One region of the Zoogloea oryzae genome, then DNA from elsewhere that is predicted to be linked to it. Evidence: predicted binding sites of a transcription regulator. Region 1 holds the regulator's gene; each other region holds the start of a gene.

Evidence for each region. The regulator FNR, encoded in region 1, switches genes on or off when oxygen is low (the NO sensors DNR and NnrR bind a similar motif). The targets are predictions, from matches to a motif close to TTGANCTAGNTCAA.
Region 2: the regulator FNR is predicted to act here: its motif matches at 935-948, upstream of QQK25_RS12770 (OmpW/AlkL family protein).
Region 3: the regulator FNR is predicted to act here: its motif matches at 3,454-3,467, upstream of nirJ (heme d1 biosynthesis radical SAM protein NirJ).

Annotation. Positions count from the first base shown of each region.
Region 1 is NZ_BSPX01000105.1:1,134-8,260, forward strand. It holds partial or broken gene QQK25_RS21020 (heavy metal translocating P-type ATPase) at 1-702, opposite strand, end outside; gene QQK25_RS21025 (sulfite exporter TauE/SafE family protein) at 724-1,440, opposite strand; gene hemN (oxygen-independent coproporphyrinogen III oxidase) at 1,528-2,922, opposite strand; gene fnr (fumarate/nitrate reduction transcriptional regulator Fnr) at 3,042-3,776, shown strand; gene QQK25_RS21040 (SirB2 family protein) at 3,777-4,163, opposite strand; gene QQK25_RS21045 (oxygen-binding di-iron domain-containing protein) at 4,239-4,979, opposite strand; gene QQK25_RS21050 (methyl-accepting chemotaxis protein) at 4,986-5,606, opposite strand; gene QQK25_RS21055 (transporter-like protein) at 5,752-7,127, opposite strand, start outside.
Region 2 is NZ_BSPX01000036.1:40,373-47,499, reverse strand. It holds gene QQK25_RS12775 (sulfite exporter TauE/SafE family protein) at 21-821, shown strand; gene QQK25_RS12770 (OmpW/AlkL family protein) at 1,022-1,645, shown strand; gene rnk (nucleoside diphosphate kinase regulator) at 1,727-2,104, opposite strand; gene QQK25_RS12760 (hypothetical protein) at 2,277-2,420, opposite strand; gene orn (oligoribonuclease) at 2,423-2,968, opposite strand; gene QQK25_RS12750 (M48 family metallopeptidase) at 3,145-4,398, shown strand; gene rsgA (ribosome small subunit-dependent GTPase A) at 4,395-5,288, shown strand; gene QQK25_RS12740 (proteasome-type protease) at 5,292-6,041, opposite strand; gene QQK25_RS12735 (MerR family transcriptional regulator) at 6,153-6,530, opposite strand; gene QQK25_RS12730 (integration host factor subunit alpha) at 6,517-6,822, opposite strand; gene pheT (phenylalanine--tRNA ligase subunit beta) at 6,829-7,127, opposite strand, start outside.
Region 3 is NZ_BSPX01000076.1:12,633-19,759, forward strand. It holds gene QQK25_RS19015 (lectin-like domain-containing protein) at 1-375, shown strand, start outside; gene QQK25_RS19020 (gamma-glutamylcyclotransferase family protein) at 421-855, opposite strand; gene QQK25_RS19025 (ATP-binding domain-containing protein) at 875-2,521, opposite strand; gene QQK25_RS19030 (CreA family protein) at 2,622-3,086, shown strand; gene QQK25_RS19035 (DUF3079 domain-containing protein) at 3,103-3,321, opposite strand; gene nirJ (heme d1 biosynthesis radical SAM protein NirJ) at 3,525-4,721, shown strand; gene QQK25_RS19045 (cytochrome D1 domain-containing protein) at 4,778-6,343, shown strand; gene QQK25_RS19050 (hypothetical protein) at 6,359-6,901, opposite strand; gene QQK25_RS19055 (hypothetical protein) at 6,927-7,127, opposite strand, start outside.

The DNA.
Region 1 (7,127 bases):
CAGCACGTCCATGTTGGCGCCGCCGCCCAGCAGCGACGACCACGCACCCTTGTAGAAACGCCGCCCGATCCAGAACTGCACCGGCGTCGCCAGCAGCAGCTGCGCCCAGCGTGGCAGCCACTCGTCGTGATGCATCGAGCCGCTTGCGCCGGCGCCGAGCATCCCGATCATTTGAGCCAGGAAAGGCAGCGACAGCAGCGCCGAAATCCAGAACAACCGCAGCTCGGCGCGGAACTCCGCTTCCTTGCGGGCCCGCTCCGCCTCCCGGTCACGGCCAGCGATCGGCGTGGCGGTGAAGCCGGCTTTGGCGATGGCGCCGACGATGACGGCCGGATCGGTGAGCCCCGGGGTGAAGCGCACCCGGGCCGTCTCGGCGGCGAAATTGACGTTGCCATCCACGCCCGGCAATCGATTGACCACCTTCTCGATACGTGCCGCGCAGGCCGCGCAGCTCATGCCGCCGATGCCAAGCTCCAGCACCTGGGGCGCCACGTCGAAGCCGGCCTTGCGGATCGCGCCGAGGATGTCGGCGGCCGGCGCGCCGCCGGGCGTGGCGGTGATGCGGGCCTTCTCGGTGGCGAAATTCACCTTCGCGTCGACGCCTGGCAGGCGGTTGAGCACCTTTTCGAGGCGCACCGCGCAGGCGGCGCAGCTCATGCCGGACACCGGCAGGTCGTAACGCACGTCAGCCGGCTCGCTCATCCCGCGTACTCCAGTGTTGGGTCAGAAATGGCACACCACGCCATTCCACAGCTTGCTGCCCAGCGACGGCGTCGTCACCAGACCATAGACGCCGAAGGCGAGCACCACCAGTCCAGACCCCGTACGCACCGCCTGGTTCCGCACCACGTCGCGCAGGCGCTTGAGCACCAGGCCCGCCAGCATCAGGTTGGGCAGCGTGCCGAGGCCAAAGGCCAGCATCAGCGCCGCGCCGCGCTCGGCCGAGCCGGTGACGAGGGCCGTCGCCAGCACGCTGTACACCAGCCCGCAGGGCAGAAAGCCCCACAGCGCCCCCAGCGGAAACGCCTGGGCCACCGAGCGTGCCGGCAGGAAGCGCCGGGTGAGCGGCTGGATGCGGTTCCACAGCCGCTGGCCGAGCTTCTCGACCCCCGCCAGCGCGCGGGTGAAGCCGGTGAGGTAAAGCCCCAGCGCCACCAGCATCAGGTTGGCCGCCACGTACAGGGCGAGCTGGATCGGCAGGATGTCGTTGAACAGCATGCCCACCGTGCCGATGGCGCCCATCGCCGCGCCGGCCAGGGTGTAGCTGCCGATCCGGCCGAGGTTGTAGGCCAGGTGCAGCGGCCACTCGCGACGCTTCTGGCCGGGCATCTGGATCGTCTGCACGGTGAGCGCGCTGACGATGCCACCGCACATGGCCACGCAGTGGGTGCCGCCCAGCAGGCCGATCAGGAAGACTGCGAAGTAACCGGTTTCCGGCATGGTTTCAACCCTGCAAATGAAAAGCGCCCCGCGAGGTCACGGGGCGCATAGTTTAGTCCTGACGATCCGGAGCAACCAGACGGCGAATCAGATCACCTTGGAGTAGCGGGTCCGCTCCCGGTCGGAGCGCAGGTAACGGTCGAACACCATCGCGATGGCCCGCACCAGCATCCGGCCAGCGGGCAGCACGCTGATCCACTGGTCGTCGATCTTCAGGAGGCCGCCCTTCTCCATCTCGCGCAGGTCGGCGAGCTCGGCAGCGAAGTACTTCTTGAAGTCGATCAAGTGGGCGATCTCGATGGATTCGATGGACAGCTCGAAGTGGCACATGAGCGCCTGGATGATCGCCCGGCGCAGCAGGTCGTCCGGGGTTAACTCGATGCCGCGCAGCACCGGCAGGCGGCCGGTGTCGAGGATGTCGTAGTACTCGTCCAGCGTCTTCACGTTCTGGGCGTACGTCGGCCCGACCTTGCCGATGGCGGAGACGCCGAAGGCCAGCAGGTCGCACTCGGCGTAGGTCGAGTAGCCCTGGAAGTTGCGGTGCAGGCGGCCCTGGCGCTGGGCGGTGGTGAGCTCGTCGGTCGGCTTGGCGAAGTGGTCCATGCCGATGTAGACGTAGCCGGCCTCGGTGAGGCGGCGGATGGCCAGCTGCAGGATCTGCAGCTTGGTCTCGCCCGACGGCAGCTGCGCGTCGACGATGCGGCGCTGGGGCTTGAAGAGGCTCGGCAGGTGCGCGTAGTTGTAGATCGACAGGCGATCCGGCGACAGGGCCAGGATCTGCTCAAGGGTGCGGTTGAAGCTGATAACGTTCTGCTTGGGCAGGCCGTAGATCAGGTCGACACTCACCGACTTGAAGCCGTGGGCGCGGGCCGCGTCGATCACCAGCTTGGTTTCTTCCTCGCTCTGGACGCGATTGACGGCCTTTTGCACATCCGGGTTGAAATCCTGGATGCCGACGCTCATGCGGTTGAAGCCCAGCTCGGCCAGCAGCGCGACGGTGGCTTCATCGACCTTGCGGGGGTCGACCTCGATGGAGTACTCGCCGTCGGGCACCAGCGTGAAGTGCTTCTTCACGATGCCCATCAGCTGGCGCAGCTCGTCGTGGGACAGGAAGGTGGGCGTGCCGCCGCCCAGGTGAAGCTGCAGCACCTCCCGCGGGCCCTGCAGGCAGGCGACCTGAAGATCAACCTCCTTCTCGAGGTACTCCAGATACTTGGCCGAGCGCCCGTGATCCTTGGTGATGATTTTGTTGCAGGCGCAGTAGTAGCAGATCGTATTGCAGAACGGGATGTGGAAGTATAATGAGAGCGGTTTGCCAATCCCGCCGATCGACCTCTTGCCGAGCCAGTCGCACAGCGCGTCGGAGTTGAAGGCCTCGACGAAGCGGTCTGCGGTCGGATACGAAGTGTAACGCGGGCCATTCACATCAAACTTGCGAATGAGCTCGGGGTCGAAGATCAGATCTTTTTGAGTCGCGTTCATGGGCGTGCTTCTATTAATTCCGCGAAACGATCGCAGAATCATCCTGTAATCGTATTGATGTGGATCAAAGGGCTCCAAAGGTTGGTAAATCCTCTCAAGTCCAGGTGGTAAGCGTACAGATGAATTCTGCGATTCCAGCAACAATTATCGAGATCAAGACAGCTTGTTCCCAGTGTAATCTGCGCGAGCTGTGCCTGCCGTTCGGGCTCGACCCGCGGGAAATAAACCAGCTCGACGAGCTCGTCGGCAGCCGTCGCAAGATCAAGCGTCAGCAGCATCTCTACCGCTCCGGGGAGTCCTTCGAGGCGATCTACGCGATCCGCGCCGGCTCGTTCAAGACCGATGTCATTCTGGAGGACGGCCGCGATCAGGTCACCGGTTTCCAGATGACCGGCGAAGTCCTGGGGCTGGACGGCATCAGCACCGAACACCACTCGTGCAACGCCATCGCCCTCGAAGACAGCGAAGTGTGCGTGATCCCCTTCAGCCGCCTCGAAGAGCTGTCGCGTCAGGTCGAGAGCCTGCAGCACCAGTTCCACAAGATCATGAGCCGCGAGATCGTGCGCGACCACGGCGTGATGATGCTGCTCGGCTCCATGCGCGCCGAGGAACGCCTCGCCGCCTTCCTGCTCAACCTGTCCCAGCGCTTCACCGCGCGGGGTTTCTCGCCGTCCGAGTTCCATCTGCGCATGACCCGCGACGAGATCGGCTCCTACCTGGGCCTGAAGCTCGAAACCGTCTCCCGCGCCTTCTCGCGCTTCCAGGAAGAAGGCCTGGTGGCGGTCCAGCAGAAGCACATCCGCATCCTTGACACCCCGGGGCTCAAGCGGCTGCTGAACCACCACGCCATCTGATCAGACGAGCGCGAGCCAGCCCGCCGGGTTCTTGGTGAGCGCCACTGACACAATGTACGAAAACACGGCCGCCGCCGCGGCGAGCGCCACCACGCGCACGCCGAGCGGCCGCGTCGGTCGCAGGGCCACGACACCTAGGCCGATGTAGGCCAGCAGGCCCAGCACCTTGGCGGTCAGCCAGCCATCCACGAAGGGGTATTGCCCGGCCATCCACGCCAGAGCGATGGCGCTGGCGAGCAGACACGAGTCGATCACGTGAGGCAGGCGCCGGGTCAGCCGGGCCTTGAGCAGCGGCGATCCGGTGATCGACCACCAGCCGCGCAAAAGAAAACCCGCGCCGCTCAGCACGACGCAGGTGATGTGGAGATGCTTGATGAGCAGGTACATGTCGCCTCGGATGGGGTTACGCCTTGACGACATTTTCGGGCATCCGCCCTGCCCCGTCCTTGCGGGGCCTCAACTTCAGCCGCGCAGCACGCCCACTTCCAGCGCCGCGAACCAGTTGATGAAGCGCTGCACGTCGGCGCCCTGGTAGATCGAGCCGTGCTGGGGCACCAGCATGTCGATCTCCAGCCGCGAGACGCGCTCGCACCAGTCACGCTTGGCCCGGTCGGAGCCCATCCAGCGCTTGTGGAAGGCTTCCGCGTGGCGGATGTGGCGGGAGAAATCCTCCACGTACAGCCCGCCCTGGTCGGGCGGCAGCAGCGCCGCGCCGATGTCGCCGGAGAACAGGATCTTGGCCTTCGGGTCATACAGGTTGAAGTTGCCCGACGAGTGCAGATAATGGGCCGGCACGGCCTGCAGTTCGAGGCTGCCGAGCTTGATGGTCATGCCCGGATCGGGAATCGGCACGAAGGTGGTGTCCTCGCCGCCGAAGTGGGGCAGGAAGGACTGCCACAGCCAGCTGGTGTAGCACTTGAGATCCGGCTTGAACTCCAGCCACAGGGCCAGGGACGAGATGATGTCCGGGTCCTGGTGGGAGGCGAACAGGCCGGCCAGCTTGGTGGGGTCGCACTCTGCCGACAGGGCCGAGAAGACCGCCGGAAAGATCTCGATGCCGCCCGGGTCGCACAGCAGCGCCTCCTCGCCATCGACGATCACGTATTCGTTGGTGTCGATGATGTAGCCCGGCTTGGTCGCATCGCGCGCGATCGCCAGCCAGCGGTGGTCGTCTTCCTGGAAGATACAGTGAGCCTGCTTCATGGGTTCCTAGTCCTTTACGAGCCGTTCCTTGCCGAGCACTTCGAGGGATCGCTTGATCTGCGCGATCACCTCCGCGAAATCCGTCGAGACCTGCATCAGCGCCGGGCTGAACCCGCCGCCGTAAGCCGCCTCGATCTTGGCCGAGCGGGCCAGCACGCCGCCCAGTTCGACCAGTTGCTGGGTCTCCTCGACCGCCGCGCGCAGGCGCAGGTCGAGGGCGCGCAGCTTGACCTGCTGGGCCGACAGGCGCGCCATCCCGCGCTTGCGGGCCTCGCGCACGCCGGGCACCTCGCCGGCGAGGCGGATCGCCTCGGCGAGGATCCGCGAGTTGCGCTGCTGCTGGACGACGCCGGTGACGCTGCCCACCGAGCCGGAGGTCATGTCGCGCAGCGAGGCCATGTGTCGGGTGAGATCCTGGGCGAAGCGGCGCAGTTCGTTGGAGAGCACGCCGAAGCCCAGCGCGGCGTTGCCCGCGCGCTTGGCCAGGAAGATGGCGTTGAGGGCCATCAGGTTGATCCGGAAGGCCGTCGCGACGATGGCCTTGATTTCTTCGTTGACCCGCACGATGCCGGCAAGCTCGCCGGAGCGGTGGTTGGTCAGTTTGAGGTTTCGTTCGGGCGCATTCATTCGGGGCTCTCGGTGACGGACCGCATGGGTGGGACGCATCGATCGGAGCGGTCGCCGCCCTCGATCCCATCGGGATGAGCCGGCCGGCTGCCGCGGGGAGATTAACGGCGTGATGCCGTCAAGCTTGAGCCTCCCCGCAGCACCCTCAGGAAGCCGCCGGGCGCTTCGGCGGGAGCAGGAAATCCCGCGGCCGGGTGCGCAGGCGATGCCACAGACGGCGGCGCAGCTCGCGCAGGTCGGACTTGGGCAGATCGTAGGCGCGCACGGCGGTCATCAGCGACAGGGCGAAGCTCACCCCGAGGTTGAGCACGAACATCACCCCGACGCCGGCCACCGCCAGCGTGAGCAGCCCGGTGCCGACCCACTTCATCTCGAGGGACGACGTGGCAAGGCTGAGGATGCCGGAGTTGAGCGTCACGTGACGCACATCCAGCGGCAGCCCGAAGAACTTGCCGAGCACCGGCGTCATCCCCAGCATCAGCCCGAGGGAGATGTTGGTCGCCCAGCCCGACATGTTGCGCGACACGATGCCGGCGAGCCGCATCATGCGCAGCCGCCCGAAGCGGTTGCCCAGCCGGTGCTCGGCGATCGCCTGGGGCAGCCGGTGATACACCGCCCAGTTATCCACCCAGCCACCCACCAGCGCCGCGAGGTACAGGATCACCCCGGTGAGCGCCGCGTAGAACACTGTCCCGCTATCGACCGGGCTGAGGGAATGGAAGACATAACGGGCCTCGTCGGTGGTGAGGAAGGCGTGCCCGGTGGCAAGGCGCCACGCCGCATCGAAGGCGTAGGCGCCGCAGGCCACCACCACCACGTTGGCGATGGTCGCCGCCAGCTGCGAGTGACAGATGCACGCCGCGTAATCGACGATCACGTCGAGGCGCTCGTTGCCCTTGCGGTCACGGATGATGGCCGCGAAGGCGGCGGCGGTCATCGCCGGCTGCTTGGTGGCGAGGATCAGCCCGAGCGCCTGGAGGAGCAGGAAGCTCACCGCGTAGTTGATGCCGGAGCCAAGCCCTTCCAGGAACAGCGCCAGCCCGGCGCCGGCGACGGTCATCTTCATCGCCGCGGTGCCCACCGTCAGCAGCCCGCCGCCGGCAGCGGCTGTCCAGATATGGCGGTAGTCCTCGTTGTTTTCAGCGATGTAATGCTCGCCGGTCTTGCCCGCGCGGTCGACGATGCGCCGCTGCAGGCGCTGCAAGTTGGCCCGCACCAGATGGCGCAGGCTGGCGCTCTCGTGGGCCGCGTAGGCCAGTTGCTGGAGCAGCAAGAGGACAGGCCCCGGCGAGCCGGGGTCGGCGGCCATCACCCCGACGATGGTCTCCATCCGCGTGAGGCAGCGGTCGAGCACGTCCAGCCCATACACGATATCCACGCTGATGCCCTCGGATTCGAGGCGCGTGGAGATCAGGTGCATCTCGTCCCGGCAGGCGGCCAGATCGAGCTGCCAGGCCTCGACGAGCTGCATCGACACGCGGCCCTGCTCCCAGGCGCAAAGCAGATTCTCGCCGCTGTCGG
Region 2 (7,127 bases), on a different contig from region 1:
TTCAACACCGGATCGCCCCCATGCCTGCCACGCCGCTGCTCACCCTCGACACCCTGTTCAGCACCAGCCCGCTCGCGCTGCTCGGCGTCTTCGCCGTGCTCACCGTGGCCTACGCCATCTTTTCGCTGGTCGGTTTCGGCACCGGCCTCATCGCCTCCACGCCCCTCGCCTGGGCCATGCCGGTGACGCGCATCGTGCCGCTGCTGGCCCTGCTCGACGCCACCAGCGCCATGCAACGGGGCTACACCCTGCGCAGCCAGGTGGACCGCGCCGCCCTCTTGCGCCTCGTGCCCGGCATGGCCCTCGGCCAGACCATCGGGGTGGCGCTGCTGCAGGTGCTGCCCGTCTCGCTGATGGCCGCCCTGCTCGGCGGCTTCGTGATGGCCTACGGCGCCTGGAGCCTGCGCAGCAGCGCCCCCCGCAGCCAGCCGCCGGCCGGCGCCGCGTGGGTCTGGGGCATCGGCGGCGGCGTGCTCGGCGGGCTGTTCGGCAGCGGCGGCTTCGTCTATGCCACCTATCTGCAGGCCCGCCTGCCCGAGCGCAACGCCTTTCGCGCCACCCAGGCCGTGCTGATCGCCATCTCCACCCTGTGGCGCGTCGCCCTGTGCGCCGCCACCGGCCTCATCGACGGCCCGCTGCTGCTCACCGCGCTCATCCTGCTGCCCGCCACCCACCTGGGCAACCGCCTCGCCGGACGGGTGGACAAGCGCCTGTCGGTGGAAGGCTTCCGGCGGGTGCTCAACGGGCTGCTGATCGCCTCCGGCCTCGCCCTCGTGGCGCGGACCGAGAGCGGATATCTGCTCCGGCTGCTGTCCTGGTAGCGGGACGAGGGCAAAGCGGCGCGCTGCGTCGGATCGTCGCGGCGCAGCAATTCCTTCGACATAAAACCCATGCCATATCAAGCCTTTAGCTCATTTCAAAAGATGAAACAGGCTTGACCTGGGTCAAAAGCCCTACAAACCGTGTGGATATTATCCCTGCGGTTTTCATCTGATTGAAACATTCAAAAGGGAGATCACACATGTACAAGAAAATCGCCGCCTGCACCGTTGCCGCCCTCGCCGCCCTGTCCGCCGGCGCCGTCCAGGCCCAGGAAAGCCCGTGGATGGTGCGCGCCCGCGCCGTCTATCTGAGCTGGGACAACGGCAACGCCGACGGCCTGCAGAACGCCGGTGTCGGTACCGTCAGCGCCGACAAGCGCTGGATCCCGGAAGTGGACATCAGCTACTTCTTCACCAAGAACATCGCCGCCGAGCTGGTCCTGACCTACCCGCAGGACGTGGACATCAAGACCGCCGCGCTGGGTGGCATCGGCCACGTGCAGGCCCTGCCGCCGTCCCTGCTGCTGCAATACCACTTCACCGACCTGGGCGCCTTCAAGCCCTATGTGGGCCTGGGCCTCAACTACACCATCTTCACCAAGGACAGCTTCAACACCGCCCTGGGCAAGGTGTCGGTGGATGGCAGCTCCTGGGGCCTCGCCGCCCAGGTGGGCATGGACTACGCGATCGACAAGAAGTGGTCGATCAACCTCGACGCCAAGTACATCCAGATGGACACCGACGTGAAACTCGGCGGCACCAAGATCGGCAAGCTCGACCTGAACCCGATCACCTACGGCGTGGGCATCGGCTACCGCTTCTGAGCGCGCAGCGCAGTCAGCCGAAGGGCGCCCGATGGGCGCCTTTTTCATGGCTTGCGAACTTCGCGCCGCAGCGCGCGGGCGTCAGCCGGCCGGCGCGACGGCCAGGACGGTGAGGCGGATGGCGTGGCCTTCGGGGGTCTGCCAGTCGATCTGCTGGCCGATGGAGAGGCCGAGCAGCGCGCTGCCGGCGGGCGAGAAGATCGAGACCTTGCCTTCGGCGGCGCTGGCTTCGTGAGGCCAGGCGAGGGTGAGTTCGTATTCGCGGCCGGAGGTTTCCTCGCGGAAACGGGCGCGGCGGCTGAGGGTAATGAGGTGGTCGGGGGCGGTGTCGACGACGGTGGCGCGGGCGAGTTCGTCGCGCAAGCCGTCCAGATCGCTGCGGCCGCGGTTCGGCGGCATGGCGAGCAGCATTTCGAGGCGATCCAGGTCGCAGGCGGTGACGATGATCTCGGGTTTCATGAGGTTTCCTCTTGCGGTTGGTGGCTGGCCCGTCGTGGATCGACGCGCCAAAGAAAATGGCCGAATCGTCGCGGGGCGATTCGACCACTCGGAAACCAGCCGGCGGGGCGGGATGTTCGCCCCCGCTACGGTCTGTCCGTAAAGACAGACCACGCAGGGGGCGGACGGTTCCTCAACCGTAGATCTTGCACATCAGGGGCGACACGGTGTTGTGGCTGAAGCGCCCGAGCAGAAAGAAGAACACGCACACCAGCGCCAGGCCGATGACCCGGCGCCGGTTGCGCTGCCACCAGGCACGCAGGGTGGCGCGGTCCATCGTCACACCTTGAGGAAGTGTTCGCGGTAGTAGCGCAGTTCGGCGATGGATTCGAGGATGTCGTCCAGGGCCTTGTGGGCGCCCTTCTTCTCGAGGCCCTTGTACACATCCGGGCGCCAGCGGCGGCAGAGCTCCTTGAGGGTGGAGACATCCAGGTTGCGGTAGTGGAAGTAGCCTTCGAGGGTGGGCATGTAGCGGGCCATGAAGCGGCGGTCCTGGCCGATGGAGTTGCCGCACATGGGGGTGGTGCGCGAGGGCACGTACTGCTTCATGAACTCGAGGTAGGTGGCTTCGGCTTCGGCTTCGCTGATGGTGGAGGCCTTGACCCGCTCGATGAGGCCAGAGCGGCCGTGGGTGTTCTTGTTCCACTCGTCCATGCCGTCGAGCACCGCGTCGGTCTGATGCACGGCGATCACCGGGCCTTCGGCCACCACGTCGAGGTTGCTGTTGGTGACGACCATCGCCATCTCGATGATGCGGTCGCTGTCGGGTTCGAGGCCGGTCATTTCCATGTCCAGCCAGATGAGGTGATTCTGGTCCTGTGCCATAATCGGCTCGCTTTATCGGTAAAGGCGCGATTCTACGCCGTTGCCGCCCGTTTCCGCCGCCCTGCAGGCGCGCTGCGCCCTTCTGCAGCGCCCTTATGCAGCACCTGTTTCGCCGGTGCGTGTTTCCCGGATTTGCCCGTCGTCTTCACCCCATCCTCAGCCTCGATCCGTACCTGATGAACGCCAGCAGTTTCTCCGCCCTGTTCCTTGTTGCCCTCGGTGCCGGCCTGCTCGTGCGCCTGTGGCTGGCCACGCGCCAGATGCGCCATGTGGCCGCCCACCGGGGCGCGGTGCCGGCCCCGTTTGCCGCCCGCATCACCCTGGACGCCCACACCAAGGCGGCCGATTACACCGTGGCGCGGGTGCGCCTGGGGGTGGTGGATCTGCTGATCTCGGCGGCGTTGATGGTGGTGCTTACCGTGGGGGGCGGGCTGCAGGCGCTGCATGATCTGGCCGGGCGCTTCTTCGACACGGGCAGCCTCGCCCACGGGGTGGCTTTCATCGCCACCGTGGCGGTGCTGTCGTGGCTCATCGATCTGCCGCTCACCATTTACCGCAGCTTCGGGCTGGAGGCGCGCTTCGGCTTCAACCGGCTCACGCCGGGGCTGTTCGTGGCCGACACGCTCAAGGGCGCGGCCCTGTCGGCCGTCATCGGCCTGCCGCTGATCGCCTTCGTGCTGTGGCTGATGGCCGCCATGGGCAGCCTGTGGTGGTTTTACGTCTGGGCCTTCTGGCTGGTGTTCAACCTGCTGGTGATGCTGATCTACCCGACCTTCATCGCGCCGCTGTTCAACAAGTTCAAGCCGCTGGACGACGGCGCCCTGAAGACGCGCATCGAGGCGCTGCTCACCCGCTGTGGCTTCCGCCTGTCGGGCCTGTTCGTGATGGACGGCTCCAAGCGCTCGGCCCACGGCAACGCCTACTTCACCGGCTTTGGCGCCGCCAAGCGCATCGTCTTCTTCGACACCCTGCTCGACAAGCTCTCCCCCGCCGAGGTCGAGGCCGTGCTGGCCCACGAGCTCGGCCATTATCACCATCACCACATCTGGAAGCGCCTCGCGGTGATCGGCGCCGGCAGCCTGGCCTTCTTCGCGCTGCTGGGCCATCTGGCCGGGCAGGCGTGGTTCTTTGAAGGGCTGGGGATGCAGGCCAGCGGCACCGCGCCGACGCTGGTGCTGTTTGCCCTGGTGCTGCCGGTGTTCACCTTTCCGCTCACCCCGCTGATGAGCCGTTGGTCGCGCAAGCACGAGTTCGAGGCCGACGCCTACGCCGCCAGCCACGCCCCGGCGGCCGAGCTGGTGAGCGCGCTGGTCAAGCTCTACCGGGACAACGCCTCCACGCTCACGCCCGATCCGGTGTATTCCAGCGTGTACGACTCCCATCCCCCCGCGGCGATCCGCATCGCCCGTCTGCAGGAACTCGCCCGTTGAAAACCACCGGCACCCTCATCGCCGCCTTCGGGCGCCAGTACGAAGTTAGAACCGACGACGGCGAAATCCTGCTGTGCGTGCCCCGGGGCAAGAAGAGCGTGTTCGCCTGCGGAGACCGGGTTCAGGTGGCCAGCACCGGCCCCGGCCAGGGCGTGATCGACAAGCTGATCGAGCGCACCAGCCTGCTCTACCGCTCGGATGCGTGGCGCCAGAAGCTGATCGCCGCCAACGCCACCCAGGTGGTGATGGTGGTGGCCACCGAGCCGAGCTTTTCGGATGAGTTTGTGTCGCGCTGCGTGTGCGCCGCCGAAGACCAGCACGTGAAGGTGCTGATCGTCCTCAACAAGACTGACCTGCCCGCCGGGCTGGAAGACGCGCGGGCGCGCCTTGCCACCTTTTCGGCGCTGGGCTACCCGGTGCTGGAACTGTCGGCGCTGGATGACGTGGAGGCGCTGCGAGCCCGCCTGATCGGCGAGACCAGCCTGCTGGTGGGGCAATCGGGGATGGGTAAATCAACCCTGACCAACGCCCTGATCCCGGAAGCCCGGGCCGAGACGCGGGAGATATCGGAGGTGCTGGATACCGGCAAGCACACCACCACCTTCGCCCGGCTGTACCCGCTGCCCGAAGGCGGCGGCATCATCGACAGCCCGGGGATGCAGACCTTCGGGCTGGTGCATCTGAGCTCCGAAGCGCTCGAGGCGAGCTTTCCGGAGTTTCGGCCCTATGCGGGCCAGTGCCGCTTCCGCGACTGCCGCCACGACACCGAGCCGGGCTGCGCCCTGCGCGAGGCGGCTGACGCCGGCAAGATCGACGCCCGCCGGCTGAGGCAGTTTCTGGAGTTCCGCGCCGAGTGCGAGAGCGCCCGGCGTCAGGCCCAGGGCTGGTAAGGCTTAAAGCTGCTCGCCCGCGTCCAGCCAGTCGGGGTTGGGCAGCTCGTCGAAGGCGTGGCCGAGGGCCTCGCTCCAGCGGTTGCGGATCATCGCGAAGTATTCGTTCTTGGCGTCGATGCTGATGTGCGAAGCGATCTTCAGCTCGTTGGTCTTGAGGATTGTCAGATCCAGCGGCACGCCCACCGAGAGGTTGGAGCGGATCGTCGAATCCATCGAGATCAGCGCCAGCTTGGCCGCTTCGTCGAGGCTGGTGTAACGCTTCACCACGCGGTCGATGATGGGCTTGCCGTACTTGGATTCGCCGATCTGGAAGTACGGGGTGTCGGGCGTGGCCTCGATGAAGTTGCCGGCGGCGTAGATGTGGAACAGGCGCGGCTGCTCGGTGCCGATCTGGCCACCGAGGATCAGCGCCGCGGTGAAGTCGATGCCGAAGTTCTTCAGCGCCTCGGCGTCACGGCGATGCACTTCGCGCAGCATCTCGCCCACGTGGCGGGCCGCCTCGAACATGTTGGGCACCGACCAGAGGTTCTCGCGCCCGTCCTGGGCGGCCATGGCTTCCCGCAGCATCGACACGAGCTGCTGGGTGATCGCCAGGTTGCCGGAGCTCATCAGCACCAGCACGCGCTCGCCAGGGCGCTGGAAAATGCTCGTCTTGCGGAAGGTGTTGATGTGGTCGACGCCGGCGTTGGTACGGGAGTCCGACAGGAACACCATACCCGCGTCGAGCAGCATGCTGACACAGTAGGTCATGGGAAGCCTCGGGGGGAAATCGGGTCGTGAAGATGAGTGGCGGTGCAGGAACGCACCGCCGGCGTGTGTTGCATGCCTGGCCGGACGGAGGCGCGGACGCCTCCGGCGGCTTCAGCCCTGCAGGAGCTGCAGGATGGACTTAATCTCGGTGCGGACGGACACCAGCTGCTCGCGCAGGCTGACGGACTCCTCCGCATCCTCGCGCTTGCGGGCCGCCATCTCGTCGAGGCGGTTGCGCGCCCCGGAGATGGTGAAGCCGTCCTGATACAGCAGTTCACGGATCCGGCGGATCAGCAGCACCTCGTGGTGCTGGTAATAACGCCGGTTTCCGCCCCGCTTGACCGGGCGCAGCTGGGTGAATTCCTGCTCCCAGTAGCGCAGCACATGGGGTTTGACCCCGCACAGGTCGCTCACCTCACCGATGGTGAAGTAACGTTTGGCGGGGATGGGCGGCAGCTCTGCAGCTGCCGGGGCATCACTTTGCGACATCGCTCAGTTGCTCCACATTGGCCTTCAGCTTCTGGCTGGCGTGGAAAGTCACCACGCGCCGGGCCGTGATCGGAATCTCTTCGCCGGTTTTGGGATTGCGACCCGGCCGCTGGGGCTTCTCGCGCAACTGGAAGTTGCCGAAGCCCGAGAGCTTGACGCAGTCGCCCCGCTCCAGTGCCAGCCGGATCTCCTCGAAGAAGCACTCCACCATGTCCTTGGCTTCGCGCTTGTTGAGGCCAACCTGTTCAAAAAGCATGTCGGCGAGTTCCGCCTTGGTCAGAGTTGCTGCCATGACGCGTCAACCCCTGAGTTTCGCGCCGAGATTTTCCTCGGCATGACGGGTCAACAAAACCATCGCGGCATCCACTTCTGCATCCTCCAGGGTTCGCTGAGTTTCTTGCATAACTACGCGGAAAGCAAGGCTTTTCCGGCCGGGCTCGATACCTTTACCCTGGTATTGATCGAACAGTTCGACCCGCTGGACGATGGCCGGCGCGACTGCCTCAAGGCCTTCGAGCAGGCTCGCAGAAGCCACCGCCTGATCGACCACCAGGGCCAGATCGCGGGTGACCGCCGGGAAGCGCGAGACCTCGCGAT
Region 3 (7,127 bases), on a different contig from region 1:
GTGGTGCGTGCCGACACCCTGCCGGCCCAACTCGACAGCGGCAGCATCTTCCACGCCTGGGTGGATTACAACGGCGTGACCGACAGCCTCGAGGTGCGTCTGGCCCTCAACGACACCCGCCCGGCGGCCGCGTTGATGAGCTACACCGTCGATCTGGTGTCGGTGCTCGGCACCACCAACGCCTTCGTTGGCTTCACCTCGGGCACCGGCGCGGCCACGGCCGACCATGACATCCGGCGCTGGGTGTTCAACAGCGAATTCGCCCCGGTGGTTGATCCGACCAATCCGGGCGGCGGCAGCGTGCCCGAACCTGGCATCCTGGCCCTGATGTTGAGCGGTCTCGGCTGGTTTGGGGTGCGTCGTTTGCGCGGCTGAGTCAGCCCCGGCTCAACCGTCCGGCGGCCTTGCGGCCGCCGTTTTTCATGGGCGGGTGGATTCGTCGAAGCCCATGAACTGCGCGGTGAAGCGGGCCTTGCCGGTGGCGAGGAAGCGCTGGAAGTCCCATTCGCCGGGGCCAAGCCGGCTGGCGAACTCGGGCTTGAAGACATAGGTCCAGGCGGCGAGCGAGCGGCCGTCGGCGGTGCGCACGGTTACCTGTTCGCGGGTGTATTCGTCGCCCTCGAAGTGATCGATGCGCGCCCAGGCGGCGTCGGGCAGATCGAGGTAGAGCACGCCCTCCACCCGGCAGCCGGGGGCCGGCTGCATGCCCGGGTATTCCTGCCCGATCACCGGCCCGCGCCGGTAGCCGTCGAGGGTGGCGGCGACGAAGGGTGCGCGGGCGGCGCACACGGCGCCCATGATGTCCTCGCACATCAGCGAGCCGTAGGTGAAGCAGTGGGTGGGGGCGGGCGGCATCGGGGGCTCCGGGAAATGGTCAGGATGCGGGCAGGAGGCGCTCGCGCAGCACCGCGGCGGCGGGCTCGGTGGCCACCAGGATCAGCTTGAGGGTGGCGCGGGTAGCGCCGACGAAGAGGCGTCGGATGGCGGCGTCATCGAGGGTGGTGAAGTCGATCTCGGTGAGGATCACGCAGGGGGCGGCGCGGCCCTTGAAGCGGTGCACCGAGTCGATGAGGATGTCGCCGTCGGTGAGGATGGGGTTGCCGAGCAGGTCGTAGCGGCCGGTGGGCGCCTTGAGCGGGAAGTTGCCCAGCCGGGTGAGGGGCGTGAGCAGCGAATGCTCGCGGCCGCGGTAGGTGACGAGGGCGATGTGCGGGCGCTTGAAGCCCAGCCCGACGGCGCGGGTGAGGGCGCGGGTCGAGGCGGCGGCGAGATCATCCGGGCCGGCGTAGCTGATGATCTCCACCTCGGCGCCGGACACCGGGCTGCCGGCTTCCACGGGCCGCCCGGGCAGCAGCCGGTTGAGGCTGGCGAGGATGTCCCGCGGGCTGCGGTAGTTGGTGTCGGCGTGGAGCGTCACCCAGCCGGGCAGATCGACCGGCGGGCGGGCGTAGAGGTTCTGCAGCGGGTCTTCGAGCCACCAGGCGCGGCCGCCGGGGCGCAGGAAGCGCAGCAGGTTGCGGGCCCAGCCGGCCTGGAAATCCTGGCCTTCGTCGATGATGAGCTCGTCCACCTGGTCGGCATCGATGGGCTGGAGGCTGTCGAGGGCGGCTTCGAGGCGGGCGAAGGCGTCGGGCCGGGTGAAATCCGGTGCGTCACCGCGGGCGCGCAGCAGGCGGTCGGCGAGCTGGTGGTAGGTGACGACGATGCCGCCGGGCGGGGCGATCAGCGCGATGTGGTCGGCCAGCGGGCGGTTGTAGCAGACGTACATGGGGCGCCGGCCCGCGGCCAGGGCGTCGCGGTAGGCGGCCATCGCCAGCTGGGTCTTGCCCGATCCGGCGGTGCCCACCACGCGCAGGCGGAAGGGCGTGAAGTCGATCCGCCGCGCCCAGTCGGCCAGCCCGCCGGCGAGCCGGGTGTACAGGGCGTGGGCCTCGCCGACGATGGCGTGCACCTCGGGCACCAGCTCCAGCACGTCGCCCAGGAAGCGCTCGACCTTGGCCCGGTTGATGAGCCGCGGGCCGCTGGCGGGCAGGATGGCGCGGATCACCTCGATCAGATACGGGCGCCGGGTGGCGTCCACGATGCGCGCCGGGTCGATGCCGGCCGTGCCGGGCGAGCGCACGGTGTAGTCGGGGCAGAACAACAGGGCGTCCACCTCGATGGGATCGCCGTCGCACACGGCGCGCAGCCGGTTGGTGAGGGCGTCCACGTTGCGGGCGAGCTGCATCGCCACCTGCTTGTCCTTCTGGCCGTAGCGTTTGACCAGGCCGCCGGGCGTCTCGGCCAGAAAGCCGGATTTCTGCTCGACCAGCAGCAGCTTGCCGGTGGGGCCGACGATGGCGAAGTCGATCTCGCCGACGATGGCGTGGCGGCCCTGGTGGATGCGCGTCCAGTGCACGCCGTGGAAGATCGTGTAGTCGTCGGAGAGGCCGTCGGCGAGCTGGGCGAGGGTCTCGATCTCGCGCTGGGCGGCGCCGGTGGCGGCCAGCTCGCGCCAGCCTGCGGGATGAACGATGGCCATGGGTGTCGACGGGTGGGTTGTCGGGGGCGTTTGGGGTACAGTGGCCCGGATGACGTCCGGGCAGCCGGATGTGCCTCATTCTGTCAGAAAGGAGCCCCTGATGCGCTACCGCAACGCCTTTGCCACGATCGTCCTCGGCCTTGCCGCCACCCACGCCGCCGCCGACGAGGTGGGCTGCGTGACCACCACCTGGAAACTCATCGGCGCCAACCACAAGGTGTGCGTCGAGGCCTTCCACGACGCCAGGGTGCCGGGCGTGACCTGCCACGTGAGCCAGGCCCGCACCGGCGGCGTGTCGGGCAGCCTCGGGCTGGCCCAGGACCCGTCGCAGTTCTCGCTGGCCTGCCGCCAGACCGGCCCGATCACCCTGCCGGCCAAGCTGCCCGAGAACGAGGTGGTGTTCTCGGAGGACACCTCGCTGGTGTTCAAGGAGACGCGCATCGTGCGGATGTTCGACAAGGCCAACAACACGCTGGTGTACGTCGCCATCAGCCGCAAGCTGATCGACGGCGCGCCGGCCAACAGCATCTCGACGGTGCCGGTGATGCCCTGGGGCGCGAAGTAGCGCCGGATCGGCCGGCTCAGGTTCCGTCGCGGGTCGGCGGCACGCTGTCGGTCTCGGGGTCGATGTCGAGGCCCCAGTCGCCGAAGGTGTACCAGTCTTCGCCCAGCATCTCGGCCGGGTGAAGCGTGCGGCCCGAGCCGTTGCCGCAGGCGAGGGCGTCCGTCGGGCAATACTTGTCGCAGCCCCAGCAGATGCGCTCGGGGTGCTTCGGGTGCAGGGGAAACTTCTTGGCCATGGCGTGGCGCTGGAGTAGTTGAGTGTTTTGCTCGGATATCGGTAGCTTACCCCCGCCAGCCGGACGCGCTTTGATCCACGCTAACAAAACGCGGCGCTGGTGCCCGTCCGCGGTGCGATCAGCCCTGCGCCGTTGATACCCGTCAAGGTCATGGCGCCCGGGCGGCGGTGACAATCGGGCCATCCCTTACCGAGGCTGCCGTCATGTTCCGCATCTCCGCTTATCTCCGCGAAATCGCGGCGCCCACGCCGATCGGGCCGAAGCGCAACCCGCCGGGTCCGGTGGTGATCTGGAACCTGATCCGCCGCTGCAACCTCACCTGCAAGCACTGCTACTCGATCTCGGCCGACACCGATTTTGCCGGCGAGCTTTCGACCCACGAGATCTTCCGCACCATGGACGACCTCAAGGCCTTCCGGGTGCCGGTGCTGATCCTCTCCGGCGGCGAGCCGCTCCTGCGCCCCGACATTTTCGAGATCGCCGGGCGCGCCAAGGCGATGGGCTTCTACGTGGGCCTGTCGTCCAACGGCACGCTGATCGACGACAGCAACATCGAGCGCATTGCCGCCGCCGACTTCGACTACGTGGGGGTGAGCCTCGACGGCATCCGCGAGACCCACGACAAGTTCCGTCGCCTCGACGGCGCCTTCGACCGCTCGCTGGCCGGCCTGCGCCGCTGCCGCGAGCTCGGCGTGAAGGTGGGCGTGCGCTACACCATGACCCAGGACAACGCGTCCGACCTGCCCGGCGTGCTGCAGCTGGTGGAAGACGAAGGCATCGACCGCTTCTATTTCTCGCACCTCAACTATGCCGGCCGCGGCAACAAGAACCGCGCCGACGACGCCCGCCACATCCTCACCCGCGACGCGATGGAGCTGCTCTTCGAGACCGCCTGGGATTGCGAAAGGCGCGGCCTCGACAAGGATTTCACCACCGGCAACAACGACGCCGACGGCCCGTTCTTCCTGCAGTGGGTGCGCCGCCGCTTCCCCGAGCGGGCCGCCCACATCGAGGCGAAGCTGATGCAGTGGGGCGGCAACTCCAGCGGTATCAACGTCGCCAACATCGACAACCTGGGCAACGTGCACCCCGACACCATGTGGTGGCACCACACGCTGGGCAACGTGCGCGAGCGCAAGTTCGGCGACATCTGGACGGATGTCTCCGACCCGCTGATGGCCGGCCTCAAGCAGTCGCCCCGGCCTGTTACCGGCCGCTGCGCCGAGTGCCGCTACCTCGTCATGTGCAACGGCAACACCCGCGTGCGCGCCCAGCAGCTCACCGGCGACCCGTGGCAGGAAGACCCCGGCTGCTACCTCGACAACGCCGAGATCGGCGTGGCTGACGATGCGGCGCGGCTCGAGGTGAAGCCGTGGGTGCGCCTGCAGCCGGCCGCCTGATCCGCCCAGCGTCATCCCGGCCCCGAACCCGTCGGGCCCCGCCCGATCCACACCGAATGCGCGCCATGAAGATTTCCAGCCTGATCCTCGCCGCCCTGTTCGTCGGCAACCTGGCGCCGGCCGCTGCCGCCGACGCCCCCGCGCTCTACACCCAGCACTGCCTCTCCTGCCATGGCGCCGGCCGCCTCGGAGGCATGGGCCCGGCGCTGCTGCCCGAGAGCCTCGAGCGCCTCAAGCGCAAGGACGCTGTCGCCACCATCCGCGAAGGCCGCGCCGCCACCCAGATGCCGCCCTTCGGCCAGACGCTCCAGCCCGACGAGATCGAGGCGCTTGCCGGCTGGATCTACTCGCCGGTGAGCCCGGCGCCGGCCTGGAGCGAGGCCGACATCCGCGCCTCGCGCACCGAGCCCTTCCCGCCCGGCAGCCTGCCCGACGCGCGCCAGGGCGACGTGGCCAAGGCCGACCCGATGAACCTGTTCATCGTCGTCGAGGCTGGCGATCACCACGTGAGCGTGCTCGACGGCGACCGCATGGAGCGCATCTTCCGCTTCCCGTCGCGCTACGCCCTGCACGGCGGGCCGAAGTTCACGCCGGACGGCCGCTACGTGTTCTTCGCCTCGCGGGACGGCTGGGTGAGCAAGTTCGACATCTGGAACCTGAAGGTCGTCGCCGAGGTGCGCGCGGGCATCAACACCCGCAACGCGGCGGTGTCGTCCGACGGGCGCTTTGTTGCGGTGGCCAACTATCTGCCGGGCAACGTGGTGATCTTCGATGCCGACCTCAAGCTGCTCAAGGTCATCGACGGCGCCAACCTCAAGGGCGACGCCGCCTCGCGCATCTCGGCGGTGTACGACGCCGCGCCGCGGAAGAGCTTCATCATCGGCCTGAAGGATCTGCCGGAAATCTGGGAAGTGTCCTACGACCCGGCCGCCAAGCCCTTCTTCAACGGCTACGTGCACGACTACAAGATGGGCGAAGCCATCGCCACGCCGGGTTATCTCAACCCGCGCCGGACGGTGCTCGACGTGCCGCTGGACGACTTCTTCTTCACGCAGGATTACGCCAACCTGGTCGGCGCCAGCCGCGAAGGCCGCGGGCAGGTGGTCAACCTCGACGTGCGTCGCCCCATTGCTGCGCTGGATCTGCCCGGCATGCCGCACCTGGGCTCGGGCATCTCGTGGCTACGCGACGGCCGCCGGGTGGTGGCGAGCACCAACCTGAAGGACGCCCAGGTGAGCGTGATCGACATGCAGAACTGGCAGACGCTGGCGACGATCCCCACGCTGGGCCCGGGTTTCTTCCTGCGCAGCCACGAGAACAGCCCCTACGCGTGGGTCGATTCGATGATGAGCCCGACGGCCAGGGACACCCTGCAGGTGGTGGACAAGCAGCAGCTCAAGGTGGTGGCGCAGATACGGCCCGAGCCCGGCAAGACCTTCGCCCACGTGGAGTTCGACCGCTACGGCCGCTACGTGATCGCCAGCCTGATGGAAAAGGATGGCGCGCTGATCTTCCTCGACGCCAGCACCTTCAAGGAAATCAAGCGCCTGCCCGCCAGCAAGCCCATCGGCAAGTACAACCTCTTCAACAAGATCCAGCGTTCGGAAGGCACCAGCCACTGAGGGCCGCGCGGGCCGTCAGCAGCCCAGCGTGAAGCGGCGGTCGTGGGCCGCGCGGCGGCGGGCGGCGAAGTGGTCCATCATCGGGCCCGACTGGGGCTGGCGCATGCTCGTGTCGATGTCGCGGATCACCGCCAGCCAGTGTTCGCATTCGGCCGCCTTCCGGTCGGTCTCGTCGTGCTGGCGGGCAGCCGGCCGCGGTGGCGGCGGCACCACCGGCCGGTCTGCCACCAGGCGTTCGTACTGTTCCTGATAGCTCGCGGTGGGCGAGCCCGGTGGCGGCGTGCGCAGGGTGATGACTTCCTGCGCCTCGCCCGGCGCGCAGGGGCGATCGGAGAAGGTCGGCGTGCCGCCCCGCAGGCAGCGGTAGGCCTGGTCCGGCCGGGCTGCGGGTGGCGGTGGTGGCATCGGGTTGGCCAGCGCCGGCGGCGGGGCGACGGGGGCGGCGGCCGGTGTCGGGGTTTCGGCGGGGGCTTCGGGGGCGTGCGGATGCTCCGCCGACCACCACGCCGTTGCCGCGGTGAGCAGCAGGGCGATGAGCAGGACCGGGCCTTCCTTCATCCGCGATCGAGCGCCGGGCGGGCCATCAGCAGCCCAGCGCCATCCGTTTTTCCACGTAGGTCCGGCGGCGGTTGAGAAGCTGTTCGGCCGAACCCGGTGACTGGGGGTGGAGGAGGGCGGCGTCCACGCCCTCGATCACTTCCTGCAGCTCGGCGCACAGGGCAGCCTTGTCGGTGGCGTCGCTGGCGGCGTGGACTTCCAGCCGCTCGGGCGCGGCCGGCGGTGG